DNA from 2 places in the Streptomyces sp. NPDC001568 genome. Region 1 is predicted to be linked to the other one. Evidence: riboswitches for the same ligand, from Rfam matches in the RefSeq annotation. Region 1 holds a riboswitch; the other holds the start of a gene.
What was found. Region 1 has a riboswitch for glycine ahead of gcvP (aminomethyl-transferring glycine dehydrogenase). Riboswitches for the same ligand answer to the same signal wherever they lie in the genome.
Positions count from the first base shown of each region.

Region 2: linked by a shared signal. The riboswitch ahead of gcvT (glycine cleavage system aminomethyltransferase GcvT) and the one ahead of gcvP (aminomethyl-transferring glycine dehydrogenase) in region 1 are both predicted to bind glycine.

Region 1 is NZ_JBIAVF010000017.1:210,544-214,442, reverse strand. It holds gene ACFY0I_RS29135 (DNA polymerase IV) at 1-1,285, shown strand, start outside; gene ACFY0I_RS29130 (PRC-barrel domain-containing protein) at 1,282-1,671, opposite strand; glycine riboswitch at 1,786-1,884, shown strand; gene gcvP (aminomethyl-transferring glycine dehydrogenase) at 2,080-3,899, shown strand, end outside.
Region 2 is NZ_JBIAVF010000016.1:75,437-79,335, reverse strand. It holds gene glyA (serine hydroxymethyltransferase) at 1-220, opposite strand, end outside; gene gcvH (glycine cleavage system protein GcvH) at 238-621, opposite strand; gene gcvT (glycine cleavage system aminomethyltransferase GcvT) at 755-1,870, opposite strand; glycine riboswitch at 2,056-2,159, opposite strand; gene ACFY0I_RS27630 (AAA family ATPase) at 2,348-3,031, shown strand; gene ACFY0I_RS27625 (enhanced serine sensitivity protein SseB) at 3,101-3,835, shown strand; gene ACFY0I_RS27620 (enhanced serine sensitivity protein SseB C-terminal domain-containing protein) at 3,892-3,899, shown strand, end outside.

The DNA.
Region 1 (3,899 bases):
GCCGATGGCCCAGGCCCGTCGGCTCTGCCCGAACGGGGCCTGCCTGATCCCCCGCTTCACCCTCTACCGCGAGGTCAGCGAGCTGGTCATGGGCATGCTGAGGGCGCTGTCGCCGCTGGTCGAGCCGCTCAGCCTGGACGAGGCCTTCGTGGACCTGGAGGCGGGCGGGGCCGCATTCGACGCGGCCGGGGCCCGGGCGGTGGGGGAGCGGCTGCGGGCCGACATCACGGCCGCCACGGGGCTCAGTGGCTCGGTGGGGCTGGCCGGGTCGAAGATGCTCGCCAAAGTGGCCTCCGAGGAGGCCAAGCCGGACGGGCTGCTGCTCATCGAACCCGGCACCGAACGGGAACTGCTCGCGCCCATGTCGGTGCGGACCCTGCCCGGGGTGGGGCCGGCCACCGGGGAGCACCTGCGCCGGGCCGGGATCACCACCGTCGGGGAGCTCGCCGAAGCCGGTGAGGACGAGCTGGTCCGGATGGTCGGCAAGGCGCACGGGGCGGGGCTGTACCGGATGGCGCTGGGGCTGGACGACCGGCCCGTGGTCGCGGAGCGCGACGCGAAGTCCGTTTCGGTCGAGGACACCTTCGACGTGGACCTGCACGACCGGGTACGGATCCGCAACGAGGTGCAGCGGCTCGCCGACCGGTGCGTGGGCCGGCTGCGGGCCTCCGGCCACTCGGGCCGGACCATCGTCCTCAAGGTGCGGCGCTACGACTTCTCGACGCTGACCCGCTCCGAGACCCTGCGCGGCCCGACGGACGACCCGGCCGTGGTGCGGGAGGCGGCCGCGCGGCTGCTGGAGGGCGTGGACACCACGGGAGGAGTACGCCTCCTGGGGGTCGGGGTGACGGGCCTCGCGGACTACACGCAGGAGGACCTCTTCGCCCAGGTGCGCGCCGCCGAGGCGGACGGCGACCCGGGCGTCGCGCAGGAGAGCGGGACCGTTGCGCCGGATGGGGCGGAGCGGGTGGACGTGCCGTCCGGGGCCGGTGAGGTGGAGGCGCCTGGAGGGGCCGCAGGGGCCGTAGGGAGCGTGGAGGGTGGAGGAGCGCCCGGGGACCCGGGCGGGGGCGTGGTGCGGTACTGGGCGGCCGGGAGCGACGTACGGCATGCGGTGTACGGGCCCGGCTGGGTCCAGGGCAGTGGGGTCGGCCGGGTGACCGTACGGTTCGAGCGGCCCGGCTCCGCGCCGGGCCGGGCCCGTACCTTCCGGGTGGACGACCCCGAGCTGGAGCCGTCCGATCCGCTGCCCCTGGTGGGTCCGGCCGGGGGCGTGTCCGCCTAACCGGCCGGCCGGCCGGCGTCGCGGCGGCGCTTCTTGGCGGGTGGGGGCGGGGCGTGCTGGAACTCCGAGGGGAGGACCACGTCGAGGCCGTAGTGGTGGTAGAGCTGGAGCTCCTGCTCGGGGGAGAGGTGACGGCCGACCCCGAAATCGGGGGCGTCCCTGATGAGGGAACGTTCGAACGGCACGCGCAGGGTGTCGTCCACCACCTCGCTGGGCTCCAGGGGGACGAAGGCGTCCCGGCCGAAGAGGCCGGTCCGTACGGCGGCCCACTCCGGAACGCCCGTGGCGTCGTCGAGGTAGACCTCGTCCACGGTGCCGATCTTGGCGCCGTTCCGGTCGAATGCCTTGCGGCCGATCAGGCTGCGCGGATCGATGTCGGTCTGCACGGTCCCTCCACTGGGTCGCAACTCCATCCGTAATCACTACAAAAGTGCATATCCGCAGACGGGGCCACTCGAGGGAGGGTCCAGATCCTCGCTGGTAGGCTGGGTGACGGCTGTTGACCCTGTGCGGGAGAGTCCTCCGATTGAGTTCGACGGAGGCGCCGAAGGAGCAAATCCTCCCCGGAATCTCTCAGGCATACGTACCGCACGTGAAGAGGCCACTCTGGAAAGCAGGAGCGGTGCCGGGACGCAGTACCGGCTCCTCTCCTCACCGACGGTGAAAGCCGGACCCCGTGGGCGATCCCCTCGTGGCCCGGTGAAGCTCTCAGGTTGAGATGACAGAGGGGGAGGCCGTCCGGGTGCCCGCGCCGTGGTGCCCCTCGCAGGTCATACGACCAGGAGGCCTCCGTCATGACCGCCAACCGCATTCCGCTCTCCCAGCTGGAGCGAGGCATCCCCTTCGAGCAGCGCCACATCGGCCCGGACGCCGAGGCGCAGGCGAAGATGCTCGCCCAGGTGGGCTACGGCTCCCTGGACGAGCTCACCGCCGCCGCGGTACCGGATGTGATCAAGACCGCCGCGGCGCTGAACCTGCCCGAGGCACGGACCGAGGCGGAGGTGCTCGCCGAGCTCCGCTCGCTCGCCGACCGCAACCAGGTCCTCTCCTCGATGATCGGCCTCGGCTACTACGGCACCTTCACCCCGCCGGTCATCCTGCGCAACGTCATGGAGAACCCGGCCTGGTACACGGCGTACACGCCCTACCAGCCGGAGATCTCGCAGGGCCGGCTGGAAGCCCTGCTGAACTTCCAGACCGTCGTCGCCGACCTGACCGGTCTGCCGACCTCCGGCGCCTCCCTCCTCGACGAGGGCACCGCCGCCGCCGAGGCCATGTCGCTGGCCCGCCGTGTCGGCAAGGTCAAGGGCGGTGTCTTCCTGATCGACGCCGACGCGCTGCCGCAGACCATCGCGGTGATCGAGACCCGCGCCGAGCCCACGGGCGTGGAGGTCGTCGTCGCCGACCTGTCGGACGGCATCCCCGCCGAGATCGCCGAGCGCGGCGTCTTCGGCGTGCTGCTCCAGTACCCCGGTGCCTCCGGCGCCGTACGGGAGATCAAGCCGGTCATCGACCAGGCGCACGAGCTCGGCGCCGTCGTCACCGTCTCCGCCGACCTGCTCGCCCTGACCCTGCTGACCTCCCCGGGCGAGCTGGGCGCGGACATCGCCGTCGGCACCACCCAGCGCTTCGGCGTCCCGATGGGCTTCGGCGGACCCCACGCCGGCTACATGGCCGTTCAGGCCAAGCACGCCCGCTCCCTGCCGGGCCGCCTCGTCGGCGTCTCCGTCGACGCGGACGGCAACAAGGCGTACCGGCTGGCGCTGCAGACCCGCGAGCAGCACATCCGCCGCGAGAAGGCCACCAGCAACATCTGTACCGCGCAGGTGCTGCTCGCCGTCATGGCCGGCATGTACGCCGTCTACCACGGCCCGGACGGGCTGCGGACGATCGCCCGCCGCACCCACCGCTACGCCGCCCTGCTCGCCGCGGGCCTGACGGCCGGCGGGGTCGAGGTCGTGCACGGCTCGTACTTCGACACGATCACCGCCCGCGTCCCCGGCAAGGCGGCCGAGGTCGTCGCGGCCGCCCGCGCCGCGGGCGTCAACCTCTTCCAGGTCGACGCCGACCTGGTCTCCGTCGCCTGTGACGAGACCACCCTGCGCGCCGACGTCGAGGCCGTCTGGGGCGCCTTCGGGGTCGCCGCCGACCTCGAGGCCCTGGACGCCACCACGGCCGAGACCCTGCCCGAGGCCCTGCAGCGCTCGGACGAGGTCCTCACCCACCCGGTGTTCCACCAGCACCGCTCCGAGACCGCGATGCTGCGCTACCTGCGCAAGCTGTCGGACAAGGACTACGCGCTGGACCGCGGCATGATCCCGCTGGGTTCCTGCACGATGAAGCTCAACGCGACGACCGAGATGGAGCCGGTGACCTGGCCCGAATTCGGCCAGCTGCACCCGTTCGCCCCGGTCGAGCAGGCGCAGGGGTACCTCACGCTCATCACCGAGCTGGAGGAACGTCTCTGCGAGGTGACCGGCTACGACAAGGTCTCCATCCAGCCGAACGCCGGCTCCCAGGGCGAGCTCGCCGGCCTGCTGGCCGTCCGCGCCTACCACCGGGCGAACGGCGACGAGCAGCGCACCATCTGCCTCATCCCGTCCTCCGCGCACGG
Region 2 (3,899 bases), on a different contig from region 1:
CGACGTCGACGTGCTCGCAGCCGCCGTAGTAGCGGCGGCCGGGGTAGCCCTCGGCGTACTTGTTGGTCAGGACCGAGCCCTGGGCCTCCATGACGGCGACGGGAGCGAAGTTCTCCGACGCGATCATTTCCAGGGTGGACTGCTGGCGCACGAGTTCGGCGTCGACGGCGGCGGCGACGTCGGGGTCGAGCTCGTGGAGGGGCGTGTTCAGTACGGACATCAAGATCCCCTGGGGTGTCAGTTGTCGGAGTGGGTGAGCGCGGCGTACTCCTCGGCCGAGAGCACGTCCTTGGGCTCGTCCGAGAGTCGCACCTTGAACAGCCAGCCACCCTCGAACGGGGCCGTGTTCACGAGGGCCGGGTCGTCCACGACGTCCTGGTTGGCCTCGACGACCTCGCCGGAGACGGGGGAGTACAGGTCGCTGACCGACTTGGTCGACTCCAGCTCGCCACAGGTCTCGCCCTCGGTGACGGTGTCGCCGACCTCGGGGAGCTGGGCGTAGACGACGTCACCGAGCGCGTTGGCCGCGAACTCCGTGATGCCGACCGTCGCGACGCCGTCCACGGCGTCCGACAGCCACTCGTGCTCCTTGGTGTAACGCAGCTGCTGGGGGTTGCTCATGACCTGATTCTCCTGGATGCGGGGGAGTGGATACGAACAGCGGTCTTGGATGCTGGGACGCCACGGGACGGCACGGGACGCCACCGTACGGGTGTCCGTACGGCCGGTCCGTGCCGCGTCGCCGTGTGCGGGACTACTTCTGCCGCTTGTAGAACGGCAGGGCCACGACCTCGTACGGCTCATGCGTACCGCGAATGTCGACGCCCACGCCGGACGTGCCCGGTGCGGCGTGCTCCGCGTCGACGTACGCCATCGCGATCGGCTTGCCCAGCGTCGGGGACGGGGCGCCCGAGGTGACCTCGCCGATGACCCGGCCGTCGGCGACGACGGGGAAGCCGGCGCGCGGGACGCGGCGGCCCTCGGCGATCAGACCGACCAGCTTGCGCGGCGCCTTCGTGGCGGCCTTCTCGGCGGCGGCCTCCAGCGCGGCGCGGCCGACGAAGTCGCCCTCCTTCTCGAACTTCACGACCCGGCCCAGACCCGCGTCGAACGGGGTGAGGGAGGTGGTCAGCTCGTGCCCGTACAGCGGCATGCCCGCTTCCAGGCGCAGCGTGTCGCGGCAGGACAGGCCGGCCGGGACCAGGCCGACGCCCGCGCCCGCCTCGGTGAGCGCCTGCCACAGCGCCACGGCGTGCTCGGGGGAGACGAACAGCTCGAAGCCGTCCTCGCCCGTGTAGCCCGTACGCGCGATCAGCGCGGGCACGCCCGCGACGGTGCCCGGCAGGCCCGCGTAGTACTTCAGCCCGTCCAGGTCGGCGTCCGTGAGGGACTTCAGGATGCCGGGGGACTCGGGGCCCTGGACGGCGATCAGCGCGTACGCGTCACGGTCGTCACGGACCTCGGCGTCGAAGCCGGCGGCGCGCTCGGTGATCGCGTCCAGCACGACCTGGGCGTTGGAGGCGTTGGCGACGACCATGAACTCGGTCTCGCCCAGGCGGTAGACGATCAGGTCGTCGAGGATCCCGCCGTCCTCCCGACAGATGTGCGTGTAGCGGGCGCGGCCGACACCGACGGTCGAGATGTTGCCGACCAGCGCGTAGTCCAGCACCTTGACGGCCTCGGGGCCGGTCAGGGTGATCTCGCCCATGTGGGACAGGTCGAACAGGCCGGCGCGGGTGCGCACGGCGTTGTGCTCGTCGCGCTCACTGGCGTACCGCAGCGGCATGTCCCAGCCCGCGAAATCGGTCATGGTCGCACCGAGCGAGCGGTGCAGCGCGTCGAGCGCGGTCAGGCGGGGGGCAGTGCTCATGGGTGTGGCTCCCGGGTCCCAGGGCATGACATGACGAGGACGATCCTCCCCATCTGTCATCGGAACCTGAGAGGTTCGCCGGGAGTTCCCGCGCGTACGGGTCAACTCCACGGTTTGCACCTTGGGTGGAGCACGCTCCGACGACCGTCGGGACGGTCGTGTCGCGGCTCGCTTTTCAGATCTGCCTCATCCACGCGGTACGGGGCCTGAGAGATTCAAGGGAGGTACTTGCTCCTTCGGCGCCCGGGCACGGCCTTGCGGCCTGCCGGGACTCTCCCGCGCGGATTCAAGCGGCCGGTATGCAGTTGGTGTCCAGATGGCGCACATCATTGCACGGGACGTCGGGGACCGGGTGGCGGGGCCCGGAAGAAAGCGGAGAGCGGAACCGGGCGCGCCGGATTACCGTCTCTTTACACTCAGTGGGCAGGGGGCTCGTGCGGCCCCGTTTCGGGGGGAGACGCTGTGTGGAGGTTCGGAGTGGTCACCACAACGGGACCCATCGACGGGCTCGACGGGCTCGACGGGCTGGACGGGGTCCCGACCCAGCGGGGCGCGGGCGTGGATCCGCGGATCCACGCGGAGGGCGTCGGCCCGGTCCGTGACCTGCGCGGATCCGCCGCGCGCGGCCCGCACCGGCTCGGCTGGTCGGCGGGGGACATCGTCGTGGTGTCCGGGCTGCCCGGCGGCGGCAAGAGCACCCTGATCAAGCGCGCCACCGAAGGCGGCGGCATCGACTCCCAGGACGCCCGCGAGCGCTGGGAGCGCCGGATGCCGGCCGCGCTGCCCTACGCCGCGTACCGGCCGCTCGTCCGCGTCGCCCACTACTGGGGGCTGTGGCGCAAGCTCAGCTCCGGCGATTCCGTAGTGGTGCACGACTGCGGCACGCAGAGCTGGGTACGGGGCCTGCTCGCCGCCGTCGCCCGCCGCCGGGGCCGCTCGCTGCACCTGTTGCTGCTGGACACCACCGCCGAGGAGGCGCTCTCCGGGCAGGCGGCGCGGGGGCGTCGGGTGTCCGCGTACGCCTTCGCGCGCCACCGCGGCGCCGTCCGCCGGCTGCTCCGCGAGGCCGAGGCCGGACGGCCGCCCGCGGGCTGCGCCTCGGCGACGCTGCTCGACCGCCGCTCGGCCGCCGCCGTGACCTCCATCGCCTTCCACGGCTGACTCCGACCGGGCCCGTCCGCAGCCGATAGCCTCGGCAGCACATCGGCGCCACACGGAGGGCAGGGGTACATGCAGGGCAGCGGCTGGCCGGCGAACGAGTTGGAGCAGGTGCTCGGGGCGGCGCTCGGGCGGACGGACGCCGGGGAGCGGATCGTCGAGGTGCTCGGGCGCAGCCCGCTCTGGGTGCCGCTGCCCGAGGGCGGCGGCCCGGAGCAGGGCAGCCTCAGCCTTCCCACGATGCTGATCGGCGGGGAGGCGTACGTCCCCGTCTACAGCTCGGAGGCCCAGTTCCGGTACTGCGCCGGCCCCGGCATGGACTTCGTGATCGCCCCCGCCGTGGAGTTCGCGCGCGGCCTGCCCCCGCAGCTCGGCATCGCCGTGAACCCGGAGGGGGCCGTCGGGGTGCCGCTGCCGCCGGCCGCCGTCGCCGAGCTCTGCCGGGCCGGGCGGGGTCCGCTGGACGGCCCGGCCACCGGGGGCCGCGTACGGCTCTTCGAGCCCGACTGGCAGGAGGACCCGGTCGACTTCCTGGCCGTCGCCGCAGAGGAGTTCCGCGGCACCGGAGTGGTCGCCGCCGCCCACCGTTGTCTGGCGAGCGTGGAGGGCGGGGCCCCCGAGCTGTACGTCGGTGTCCGGCTGGTGGGATGGGACCCCGAGTTCCGCGGCGCCCCGCTGGAGGCCCTCGGGCGGGCCCTGGCGCGCGTACCGGTGCCCTGGACCGTGCAGTTGATCCTGCTCGACGCCGCCGAGGACCCGGTCACGGAGTGGATTCGTGAGCGCGTACGCCCCTTCTACCTCCCGTAGCGCCGCTTAAGCTGGTCGGTACGGGTGGACGACGGGCGGACGAAGAGGGGTACCGGGTGAGTGC